DNA from 4 places in the Thermoanaerobacter ethanolicus JW 200 genome. Region 1 is predicted to be linked to each of the others. Evidence: riboswitches for the same ligand, from Rfam matches in the RefSeq annotation. Region 1 holds a riboswitch; each other region holds the start of a gene.
The links. A riboswitch is a leader RNA that binds a small molecule or an ion and turns the genes downstream of it on or off. The one in region 1 is predicted to bind S-adenosylmethionine.
Positions count from the first base shown of each region.

Region 2: it holds a riboswitch for S-adenosylmethionine, as region 1 does, so the genes downstream of both, EB239_RS13035 (homoserine dehydrogenase) here and metK (methionine adenosyltransferase) in region 1, are expected to answer to the same signal.
Region 3: it holds a riboswitch for S-adenosylmethionine, as region 1 does, so the genes downstream of both, EB239_RS11680 (methylenetetrahydrofolate reductase) here and metK (methionine adenosyltransferase) in region 1, are expected to answer to the same signal.
Region 4: it holds a riboswitch for S-adenosylmethionine, as region 1 does, so the genes downstream of both, EB239_RS10085 (methionine ABC transporter ATP-binding protein) here and metK (methionine adenosyltransferase) in region 1, are expected to answer to the same signal.

Region 1 covers NZ_CP033580.1:1,020,477-1,023,606, reverse strand. The annotation lists gene recD2 (SF1B family DNA helicase RecD2) at 1-181, opposite strand, end outside; gene metK (methionine adenosyltransferase) at 381-1,568, opposite strand; SAM riboswitch class I at 1,627-1,731, opposite strand; gene EB239_RS05035 (rubrerythrin family protein) at 1,845-2,348, opposite strand; tRNA gene EB239_RS05030 (tRNA-Tyr) at 2,486-2,571, opposite strand; gene EB239_RS05025 (transposase) at 2,751-3,130, shown strand, end outside.
Region 2 covers NZ_CP033580.1:2,625,597-2,628,726, forward strand. The annotation lists gene EB239_RS13030 (homocysteine synthase) at 1-269, opposite strand, end outside; gene EB239_RS13035 (homoserine dehydrogenase) at 297-1,580, opposite strand; SAM riboswitch class I at 1,648-1,758, opposite strand; TPP riboswitch at 1,943-2,050, shown strand; gene thiC (phosphomethylpyrimidine synthase ThiC) at 2,096-3,130, shown strand, end outside.
Region 3 covers NZ_CP033580.1:2,314,524-2,317,653, forward strand. The annotation lists gene EB239_RS11675 (homocysteine S-methyltransferase family protein) at 1-976, opposite strand, end outside; gene EB239_RS11680 (methylenetetrahydrofolate reductase) at 990-1,901, opposite strand; SAM riboswitch class I at 1,965-2,069, opposite strand; gene EB239_RS14650 (hypothetical protein) at 2,113-2,253, opposite strand; gene EB239_RS11685 (hypothetical protein) at 2,261-2,467, shown strand; gene glgP (alpha-glucan family phosphorylase) at 2,572-3,130, shown strand, end outside.
Region 4 covers NZ_CP033580.1:1,998,081-2,001,210, forward strand. The annotation lists gene thpR (RNA 2',3'-cyclic phosphodiesterase) at 1-246, opposite strand, end outside; gene EB239_RS10080 (GNAT family N-acetyltransferase) at 262-831, opposite strand; SAM riboswitch class I at 1,116-1,238, shown strand; gene EB239_RS10085 (methionine ABC transporter ATP-binding protein) at 1,309-2,343, shown strand; gene EB239_RS10090 (methionine ABC transporter permease) at 2,336-2,989, shown strand.

The sequences.
Region 1 (3,130 bases):
CTCCGTAATCAGGATGTTCTACCCATTCACCTTCAATTTTAATTCTTTCCCCAATGTTTACATAAGGCATATAACCTACAGCAGTAACTGCTAAACCTTGGGTACTTAATTCTAAAACTGTATAACCATTTTGTTCATTTCTAAAAATTATTTCTTCAACTACACCTTCTATGTCAATCATAGCCGATTCTCCTGTTTTAATTCTTTTCTTTATTTAATTTTACCTTATATTTAAAGCAAATTAAAGCCAATTCATTTCTTTTTTTCAATTTTTGTGGTATAATTAAGGTAGCGAAGCGTTTACAAAACATAAATTCTATGGCATTTAAAAAAGATATATAAAAAATGCCAGAAGCCCGGGTTTACCCGGGCTTTCAAATTTATATTCCTGCCAACTTTTTTAATATATCTACTTTGTCTGTTTTCTCCCATGGGAGGTCTAAGTCGTGTCTTCCAAAGTGGCCATAAGCTGCAACTTGTCTATAAATAGGTCTTCTCAAATCTAAATCCCTAATTATAGCTGCAGGTCTTAAATCAAAAACTTGTTTTACAATTTCCGAAATCTTTTCATCTGATATTTTACCTGTGCCAAAAGTATCAATACCTATTTCAAGAGGGGTAGCAACACCTATCGCATAAGCCAATTGCACTTCACACTTCTTAGCAAGTCCTGCTGCCACAATATTCTTTGCTACATACCTTGCAGCATAACTTGCGGATCTATCAACTTTTGTAGGGTCTTTGCCTGAAAAAGCCCCGCCCCCGTGCCTTGCATATCCGCCATATGTGTCTACAATAATTTTTCTTCCTGTAAGTCCGCTATCACCTTGAGGTCCACCAATTACAAACCTTCCTGTGGGATTTACAAAAATTTTAGTCTTATCATCTATCATATTTTCGGGAATTATGGGTTTTATTACATGTTCAATAATATCTCTTTCAATAGTATCATGGTCAATCTCAGGTGCATGTTGAGCTGATACTACAACAGAATCTACCCTCACAGGCTTATCATCTTCATACTCTACTGTTACTTGTGTTTTACCATCTGGTCTTAAATAGCTTAATGTCCCGTTCTTTCTAACTTCCGCAAGTCTTCTTGCAAGCTTGTGAGCTAGCATTATAGGCATAGGCATTAATTCTTCTGTTTCATCGCAAGCAAAACCAAACATTAAACCCTGGTCTCCAGCGCCAATAGCCTCAATTTCCGAATCTGAAAGTTCTCCTCTTTTAGCTTCTAATGCCTTGTCCACACCGAGGGCAATATCCGGTGATTGCTCATCAATAGAAGTGATAACCGCACAAGTATCAGCATCAAAACCGAATTTTGCTCTAGTATAGCCAATCTCTTCTACTACTTTCCTTACAACTTTTGGAATATCTACATAGCACTGAGTAGTAATTTCTCCCATTACTAAAACCAAACCGGTAGTTACAGCAGTCTCACAAGCAACTCTGGCATAGGGATCTTTTTTCAAAATTTCATCTAATATTGCGTCAGAAATCTGATCACAAATTTTATCAGGATGCCCCTCTGTGACTGATTCAGATGTAAACAGTCTACGCATTTTTTTCTATTCCTCCTTAAAAACAAAATAAAACCCCTTCCAAAAGAAGAGGCCCATACCCTCATCTTTCAGAAGCATGCTTCTGAGAGAATTAGCACCTTGTCCTATAGGACAGGTTGCTGGGTTTCATCGGGCTCTTTCCCTCCACCTCTCTTGATAAGAGCATGTTATTAAATTTTCTGATGTTTACTATAGCACACTTTATCTACTATGTCAAATATTTTTGCATCAAAAAAGAGCATGCCAAAACATGCTCTTTTCTTTAAAAAATTATATTTAAAATGCTACAAATTTTTCTCCAGGAACTCCACATACAGGACATTTTTCTGGCAATACATCAACAGAGGTATATCCGCAAACAGGACATATGTAAACTTTTGATATCTTTATATCTTCTCCTTTTAATGCTGCTTCTTTTGCTTCAGTGTACAATTTTGCATGTATTTTTTCAGCCTCAATAGCATAATGTATGCTTTTTTTAGCTCCAGATTCCTCTTGAAGTTCTGCAACAGCATTATAAGCAGGATACATCTCTTCTACTTCAAAGGTTTCCCCTTCTATAGCTTTTTCAAGATTTTCTACTGTATTTCCAACTTCTCCAAGAGTTTTATAATGATTTGTGGCATGTACCAATTCAGCATAGGAAATAGCCCTGAAAAGTCTTGCAATATTAGGTTTGCCTTCTTTTTCAGCTACATCAGCAAAAATTTGATATCTCATGTGAGCTTGGCTCTCTCCTGCATAGGCTTCACTAAGATTGTGTCTCGTCATTTCTCTCATAAAAGATTCCTCCTTAATCAAATTTTTATTAATAAATAATTATTTTCTCTTTCAAATAATATTATACTACACTTTTTTACCATGTCAAGATATTTGAAGGAGAAAAATAAAAAAAGACCTCACGGTCTTTTTTTCAATGGTGGAGGGAGATGGATTCGAACCATCGAAGGCGACAGCCAACAGATTTACAGTCTGCCCCCTTTGGCCACTTGGGTATCCCTCCACAATATTTAATTTTTAGACTTGTGCAAAATTCAGAAGCCTTAATTTAAGCCATTCTACAGACATACTTTTTTCCTATCACTCTTGAATTTTTTATCTTTTATGTAGGATTTCCCCTCCCATTTGTCGAATTATTATATATACACTATAAAAAATTTTTTAAGAAGGAGGAAATCCTACATGTACCAGCTTCAATTGCTTTTAAATATACCTGAACTCTTTACCTCTCAGTCTAAAATTGATTTCTATTCTTCTATGTTTGAAAATCTTGACCTGTCTTCAATACCTGAATTCCCTTCCTCTAATCCTGGCCGTAAGGGTTATTCTCATCATGCACTTTTTAGAGCTTTTATTGTCATGAAAGCTGAAAGATTCGGCACAATTTCTGACCTTTTAGATTATCTCCGCAATAATCTTATCATTGCTCATCTTTGTGGCTTCGACATTTCTAAACCTCTTCCTTCTTATTGGACTTTTCGCCGTTTTATTAATGACTTCTCTCATGATTATTTGACCTCTATTTTTCAAAATCAGGTCAATATCCTCAAAAATATGGGTAT
Region 2 (3,130 bases), 1.3 Mb from region 1:
ATAGCTGCTTGACCTGAAGATACAGCAAGGGCACCTACCCCACCTTCTAATGCAGCTATTCTCTTTTCAAAAACGTCAACTGTGGGGTTCATCATTCGAGTATATATATACCCTTCTTCTTTTAAGGCAAAGAGGTCTGCAGCGTGCTCAGTACTTTTAAAAGCAAAGGAAGAAGTTTGATATATAGGAAGGGCTACAGCTCCCGTAGTTGGGTCAGGCTCCCACCCTTCATGAATTGCCAAAGTTGAAAAACCATATTTTTTAGACATACTTTTAACTCCTTTCACAAAATTTTTTTAAATCACTTCTACAAAATCCTCAAATTTACTTACTTCTTCTGTTATATCCTCTTGCAAAACTTTAAAAATAGTTTTTATCTCGGTTATTTTTTCTAATTTTTCTGTAAATGTCTCAACACTTTTCTTCATTTTAACAATAGCTGTAAATGTGCCGTTTTCATAGGAAGATTCCACAATTGATACTTTTTGTTCTTTTAAAAACTTTAAAACTTTTTTCAAACCTAAAATATTTTCTTTATGAGTTTCAAGCCTTATATAAAAAGTATCTGTAAAACTTCCCTGACGAATTGGAAGAAAGTTTATCCTCTTATTATCTTTGATATCATAGTTTAACAATATATCAATTAAATCTGCCACTACAGCATCCCCTGTAGGAAGTTCTCCAGCACCTTTTCCTACAAAAACATATTCACCAAAACTATCCCCTCTAAGTATGATAGCATTATTTACGTCGTTTATCCTTGACAAAATATTATTTTCTTCGACTAAAACTGGTTCCACTCCTGCAAAGATGCCATCTTTGACTTTTTTGCCCCAGGCAAATAATTTTATTTTATATCCCCACTTATTGATGTAATTTAAATCTTGAGTCGTGATTTCGTCTATTCCTTTTCTGGTTATAGAATTTACTGGCACGTTTATATTGAACACTTTCCTCATTAATATAGCAAGTTTATAAAGGGCATCAAAGCCTTTTACGTCATAATCGGGATTTGCTTCTGCATATCCTAATTGCTGGGCTTCTTTAAGTGCTTCTTTATAACTTCTACCTTCAGTAGTCATTTTGGTGAGAATATAATTAGTAGTGCCATTTATTATACCGCCTACAAAATCTATTTCATCTGTAATTTTTAATCTATCAATTTGATGCAGTATAGGTATAGCCCCACCTACACTTGCCTCACATTTTAGAAATACTCTATTCTTTTCTGCTATTTCATTTAATTCTTCTCCATGCTTAGCTATCAATTCTTTATTTGCAGTGATTACATGCTTCCCTGAAGCCAAAGCCTCCTTCACATATTCGTAAGCTGGAGAAATACCTCCTATTGCTTCAATAACTATTTTTATCTCTTTATCTTTCAAAATTTCTTCAGCATTTTGGGTAAGTAGTCCTTCTACCTTCACTTTCCTTGGCTTATTGAGATTTTTCACGAGTATCTTCTTTATCTCAGGATAAACCCCTGTACTCTCCCTTATATGACCTCCTCTTGAAGTTATCAATTTATATACTCCTGTTCCTACTGTTCCAAGTCCTAATAATCCGATTTTTATTTTCATGTCACACCTCCAAATAAATTTTTAGGCCCTCTTCTCAATGAGAAGAGGGCCTAATAATCCGCCACTCCTCTCATCTCTCAGGTTAGACACCCTAACCTGCAGGATTTGGCACCAGACGCATATAAATGCCGGTTGCCGGGTTTCATCGGGCCAGTCCCTCCACCACTCTTGATAAGAGGTTTGTGTGTAATATATTCAATTTTGCATGTTGTAATCTATGTTATCACTTTGAAACTGTAAAGTCAAGAACTTTTTTTGTACTCTTTCTTAAATTTTTTCTAAATTTTAATATACGCCGATTTTTTTTAGTGGTATAATAATATTGTATAATATTTATACTCTATCGATTATAAAAATTTAATATTTGCCACATGGGGTGCCGGCGTAACCGGCTGAGAAAAAGGTGTTGCCTTTTAACCCATCGAACCTGTTAGGTTAGTACCTGCGTAGGGATGTGGTCATCTGCCATGGCTATAATCCCCATGGTTTATTTATTTTTTAAGGAGGTTTTTATTATGACACAATTGGAATACGCCCTTTCAGGCATTGTCACAAAAGAGATGAAAATAGTCGCAGAGTATGAAGGAGTAGACGAAGAATTTATTTTAGAAGGAGTTAAAAAAGGAGAAATAGTAATACCATCAAACATCAACCACAAAAACCTCATTCCCAAAGGCATAGGAAGGGGTTTATCGACAAAAGTAAATGCCAATATAGGAACCTCTGATGCATACCCTGAAATTGAAAAAGAAATTGAAAAATTAAATGTTGCTGTAAAAGCTGGAGCAGATGCGGTAATGGATTTAAGCACAGGGGGCGACATTAACCAATCTCGTAGAAAAATACTTGAAAATTCCCCTGTCCCTGTAGGCACTGTCCCTATGTATCAAGCAGCTGTAGAATCTATATCCAAATACGGTAGCATTGTAGCTATGCCTGAAGAATTTATTTTTGAAGTTATAGAAGAACAAGCAAAAGACGGGGTTGATTTTATTACAGTCCACTGTGGTCTAACATTTGAATCATTGAAAAAGCTTAAAGACAACGGCCGAGTGATGGATATAGTAAGCCGCGGTGGCTCCTTTACAATTGCTTGGATGCTCCATAACGACAAAGAAAATCCTTTGTATAAACATTTTGATAGGCTCCTTGATATTGCTAAAAAATATGACATAACTCTAAGCTTAGGAGATGGACTGCGTCCAGGTTGTCTTGAAGATGCTACAGACGCAGCACAAATTCAAGAACTTATAATCCTTGGCGAATTGGTAAAGAAATCTCGAGAGGCAGGAGTTCAAGTTATGGTAGAAGGACCCGGGCATGTGCCAATTGACCAAATTGAAGCAAATGTAAAACTTCAAAAACAACTTTGTCACAACGCTCCTTTTTATGTGCTTGGCCCTATTGTGACTGATATAGCTCCTGGTTATGACCACATAACTTCAGCAATCGGAGGAGCAATTGCAGCAGCTTCTGGTGCTGATTTCCTTTGCTATGTTACACCCGCTGAACATCTCGGACTTCCAGACAAAGAAGATGTCAAAGAAGGC
Region 3 (3,130 bases), 1.3 Mb from region 1:
CAGTAGGATTTATACGTTCCCCTATAACCCTTAAAAGATAATTTTCACCTATGAAAACTGTTTTTGTATTGGAAGCTACAGCTGTAAATTTGTTGACTTTGACTTTTGGCTTTAAATCTTTTACAGCTTTTTTAACAAGTTTTATATAGTGAGGAGTAGTACCGCAGCACCCTCCCACTATAGAAGCGCCTTTTTCAACAAGTAAAGGAAAGAAACTAGCAAATTCTTCTGGTTTTAAGTCGTAAACTGTTTTGCCGTCGCGAATGACAGGCATACCTGCATTAGGTTGTGCAATAATAGGTATGCGAGAAACTTGAGACATTTTTTCCACTACACTTACCATTTTATCGGGGCCTGTCGAGCAGTTAACGCCAATGGCATCCAATCCTAACCCTTGTAAACTAACTACTACAGTTATAGGGTCTGACCCCATGAGAGTCCTTCCATCTTCTTGAAAAGTCATTGTACATATAACTTTCATGTTTGAATTCTCTTTAGCAGCAAGAATGGCAGCTTTTGCCTCCAGCATATCTGACATTGTTTCAATTAAAACAATATCTGCTCCCGCTCTTTCTGCAGCTATAACTACTTCTTTAAAAACATCATAAGCTTCGTCAAAAGTCATGTCTCCATAAGGGGTCAAAAGTTCTCCAATAGGTCCTATAGAAAGTGCCACAGGTTTATCTTTGGAAGCTTCTTTGGCAATTTTGACAGCCTGAGTGACAATATTGAAAACCTCATTTTCCAGTCCATATTTTGCTAATTTTATCCTGTTAGCGCCAAAGGTATTTGTCTCAATCACATCCGCTCCTGCTTCTATATAGGACCTGTGGATATCAAATACTACTTCTGGATGGGTTATATTCATATATTCGGGACACTCTCCACTTTTTAAACCCCTCTCTTGAAGTTGTGTCCCCATTGCTCCATCAAAAACAATCACTCTATTTGAAAGTTCTTTAAAAATGTCTAACATTTTTAACCTCCATTTAATTCATCTGTACGTTATTTTCTGCAAAATCACAGACTAAATCATCGACTCTTGAAATTATTTCTAACACAACATTTGTACTCCCTAAAGGCATAATGTGAATTCCTGCAACTTCACTGCGTATCCGCTTTATAAACTCTACAGCTATGTTTATTCCCTCTTCTCTTCCTCCATCCTTTAGCCTTTCTAAAACTTTTTCTGGAATATCTATACCTGGCACTTTTTCATTTAAATTGACTGCCATTTTATAGCTTTTAAGAGGTAATATGCCTATCAAAAGTGGTACATTGAAATTTTTAATCTTTTCAATAAACTTAAATAAAATTTCCTCATCATAAACCGGTTGTGTTTGAATAAATTCTGCCCCTGCCTCTATCTTAACTTTAAGCTTCTCTAGTGCTTCATCCCTTAAATCATTTGGATTTGCAGTCGTACCGGCGCAAAATTCTGTTGGGGAATCTAATTTATTTCCATTGTAATCATAACCTCTATTAAAAGCACTGATAATCTTTAAAAGCCCAATAGAATCTACATCATATACCCCTTTAGCCTGAGGAGTATCTCCACGGGAAGGGTCATCTCCTGTCAATGCAAGTATATTTCTCACCCCTAATGCATAAGCTCCTAAAAGCTCTGACTGAAGCCCAATTAGATTTCTGTCTCTACAGGTCAAATGAAAAATAGCTTCAATGTTTAAGTGGTCTTGTAAAAGGTGAGCGACTGCTATAGGACTCATCCGCATATTCGCCATAGGACAGTCCGTTATATTTAAGGCATCTACAATGCCTTTTAATTTTCTCGCTTCTTCAATAGTTTTCGTTATATCTACCCCTTTTGGCGTAGAAATTTCTGCTGTCACAACAAACTTCCTTTTCTTAAGTTTAGTACACAAATTTTCATTTTTCAACATCTACATCGCCTCCATTTTTAAAAATAAAAAAGTCTCTTCGCCAAAAGAAGAGACACCAAAACTCTCTCATCTTTCAGCGAAACGCTGCTGGAATTGGCACCAAGACGCATATAAAATGCCGGTTGCCGGGTTTCATCGGGCCAGTCCCTCCACCACTCTTGATAAGAGATTTTAAAGTATTAAATTGTTAAACTATTTAAGCTATATGATACTATGGTTTTACTCCCCTGTCAATAGAAAATTTTTTATCTCTATCTAAAGATTTTGCAGGATTTTTTATTTTTTTAAAATAAATCTGTAAATTTTTTATATTATTTGCTATACTATAACTGTAAAGAATATAAATTTTCAAGAAAGGAATGTTTTATATGTTCTCCTCTTTTACTTTTGCGATCCTTTCTAGAGGGTCAATTATACTTTACGGCATAATCTGGTGGAAAATTTTTGATAAAGCTGGCTATGGAGGTGCATATGGTCTTTTGATGTTTATACCTATTGTGAATTTTGTAATGCTTTTAGTGCTGGCATTCGCTGAATGGCCTGTACTTAGAGATAAAAATTATTGAGCAGTAACGCTGTTTTTTTGTTTTTAATACTTGTGCAACCACTTGCATAATAAATTTTTTAATATTATAATATATTTAACACTTGGAAAATAAGGAGGTTCAATATGAGTAATGAAAAATTACCAAGAGTAGCCTATTTCTGCATGGAATACGGCTTACAATCAGATTTTAAGCTCTATGCAGGTGGTCTTGGAATCTTAGCAGGCGACCATCTAAAAGCCGCAAAAGAATTAGGTATGCCTTTAGTAGGAATAGGCATACTGTGGAAACAAGGCTATACTGAACAACATATAGGTGAAGACGGCTATCCCTATGATGCCTATCGCAATTACACACGTAAATATGACTTTTTAAAGGACACAGGAGTAAAGGTAAAAGTAAAAATAAGAAATAGAGATGTATACTGTAAAGTATGGTTGGTAGACAGCTTTGACAATGCACCTTTGTATTTGCTTGACACAGATATACCAGAAAATGGAGACAGATGGATAACAGGCCAGCTTTATGGATGGTTCGGTGAAGAAAGAGTTGCCCAGGAAATGGTGTTAGGCATTGGGGGAGTAAGAGCTTTGAGAGCTTTGGGAATTGATGTAGATGTTTATCATTTTAACGAAGGGCATGCAGTATTAGCAGCCATTGAGCTTATAAGAGAGAAAATGGAAA
Region 4 (3,130 bases), 980 kb from region 1:
TTTAAAAAATCCTACTTCTGAAAGTCGTATGTAAAAAGGGCTGATGCCTTTTACTGCAACTTTTGCCGCTTCTTCTATTTTAGAAATAGCCTCTACTTCTATTTCTCCTAAGAATTTTAATGTGATGTGGAAATTATCTTTATAAGTCCATCTCCCTTTTACAGTATAATTTTTCAATGTTTCCTGAAATCTCACTATCTGCTCTATAGCTTTTTCGCCTATATCAATTCCAATAAAAGCTCTCATAATTATCCTCCTTGTTCACTTATTATTGTTATTATTTTCCTGGTAATAATTGTTTCTATTAATAAACTCCTCTTTTAAAATTCCCATTACATATTCATTTATGTACTTACCGTGCTTATATACTACTTCTCTCAATAGCCCTTCTTTTTTAAAACCACATTTTTCATAACTCTTTATTGCCCTTTCATTAAAATCATAAACCCTTAACTCTACTCGATGTAAATTTAATTCATTAAAAATAAAATCCAGTAGTAAATTTAAAGCTTCCGTACCATAGCCTTTATTTCTGTGTTTTTCTTCCCCAATCATTATTGCAATCTCACAGTTTCTATTTTTCCAGTCGACATTATTATATGAAACATTTCCTATATATTCACCTGTGCTCCTAAGTATTATAGCGAATTCTCCATTTTCTTTTGGATCTTTTTTTGTTTTCCACCTTTCTGCAACAGTTTCTACTGTAACAGGATATGGTATACCCGGCATCGTTAAATTTCTACTATCATCACTATTCCGAAACTCTACAAATTTTTCAAAATATTTGCTCTCAAATGGAACAAGTTCAATTCTATTACTTTTTAACATGACCAAAACCCTCCAAAGAAATTTTTAATTTATTATAGCACAAAAATCAGAAGAAAAGTGATCCTTTTTAAAAAGTTCAGTGTGCTTTTCACTAAGTTTATTTAACATTTCATAGGCTTGCATAACTGGTGTTAGTATATTATTGTAGACACTTTTGGATTAATTATTGCGATAACAATGACATTTTCGCTGGCTATTGACAAATTGCTTTTTAACCTATTGACAAAAGTTTATGTTGATGTTATTATCTAATTAAATTGCTGAAGTGAATAATAAAATAAAAACTCTTATCGAGAGCAGGTGGAGGGACTGGCCCGATGAAACCCGGCAACCGGTGGCCGAAAGTTTTAAACATGCGGCTGCACGGTGCTAATTCCTGCAGAACGTTGAGTTCTGGCAGATAAGAGGATTTAAAAAACCTCTTCGTACTGTCAGAAGAGGATTTTTTATTTTTATTTTGGGAAAGGAGGCTTTTCTTTGATCTATATTAGAAATCTTACAAAAGTTTATCATTCAGCTTCAGGAAATGTTAGGGCTTTGGAAGACGTCAACCTCAACATAGAAAAAGGCGATATTTTTGGAATTATAGGTCTGAGCGGTGCTGGAAAGAGTACTCTCCTGCGCTGCATAAATATGCTCGAAAAGCCAACTTCCGGTTCAATTGAGATAGATGGTGTTGAAATGACTCGGCTTTCTCCCTCTGAATTAAAAGAAATGCGAAAAAAAATAGGCATGATATTCCAGCATTTTAATCTGTTATCATCCAGAACTGTCAGAGGCAATGTGGCTTTTCCTTTGGAGATTGCCGGGCTGGACAAAAGGACAATCGATAAAAAAGTAGAAAATCTTTTAGAGCTCGTGGGGCTTTCCGACAAGGCCGACAACTATCCTTCTCAGCTTTCAGGCGGTCAAAAACAGCGGGTAGGCATAGCACGAGCCCTGGCTAATGATCCGAAAGTTCTTCTTTGTGACGAACCTACTTCAGCGCTGGATCCAGAAACAACTCTTTCTATTTTAAATCTTTTAAAAGATATAAATAGGGAGCTGGGAATCACCATAGTTCTCATAACTCATGAAATGAATGTCATTAAACAAATTTGCAATAAAGTAGCAGTTATTGAAAAAAGTCGTGTGGTAGAACAGGGACCTCTTATTGAAGTATTTAAAAAACCTCAAACAGAAACCGCACGAAATTTTTTAAAATCTGTAACTTTATCAGAAATACCTAAGGAATTAAAAGATAGGATTGAAAACTTGTCCCACGAACACTTGGAAGGCAAAATTATTAAAATTGCCTTTTTCGGCGAAATTACAACAGAACCTGTCATATCAAGCATTATAAGAAAATTTGATGTTGACACCAATATTCTCTATGGAAACATTGACCACATCCAGGGTATGCCCTACGGTACTCTTATAGTTGAGCTAAGAGGCAAAAACGGTGAAACAGACGCTGCTTTAAAATATCTAAAAGATTTGGGACTCGACGTGGAGGTGATTGAAAATGTCTGAAACTATAAACTTATTGCTGGTCGGAACGTGGCAAACTATATACATGGTAGTGGTATCAACGCTCATAGCAACAATTTTTGGTGTACCACTTGGTGTGCTGTTAATGGTAACTGACAAAGATCAGATACTGCATAACGAACCTTTAAACAAAATACTAGGTACTATTGTAAATATTTTCCGTTCTGTACCCTTTGTAATACTTTTAATTGTACTTATACCTTTCACCCGGTTGCTTGTAGGAAAAGCTATAGGAACCACTGCTGCTATTGTTCCACTTTCTGTAGCAGCTATCCCTTTTATGGGAAGGCTTACCGAAACAGCATTGAGAGAGGTAGACCGCGGTGTCATTGAAGCAGCCCAGTCTATGGGAGCTTCGCCTTTTCAAATTATAACTAAGGTGTTAATCCCTGAGGCTCTACCTTCCATAGCAGCAGGGGTTACTATAACTACTATAAATTTAGTAGGATATTCTGCAATGGCAGGTGTTATAGGAGGTGGTGGGCTAGGAGATTTAGCAGTAAGATATGGATATCAGCGATTTATGCTCGACATTATGCTTTATACCGTAGCAATTTTGGTAGCTATGGTACAACTAATTCAATTTCTAGGAGATATATTAGTAAAACATCTGTCAAGGAACCGGTAAATTATATTTAAAAAGTATTTCGGTAATATGTCAAGAGGGTGATAAAAAAAATTCAAAAAAAAATTTAATAAAATAACCTAAAAAAGGGCATAGCAAAGCTAACCATCACGCAATAAGCTGATGGAAATTAATGTAAAATAT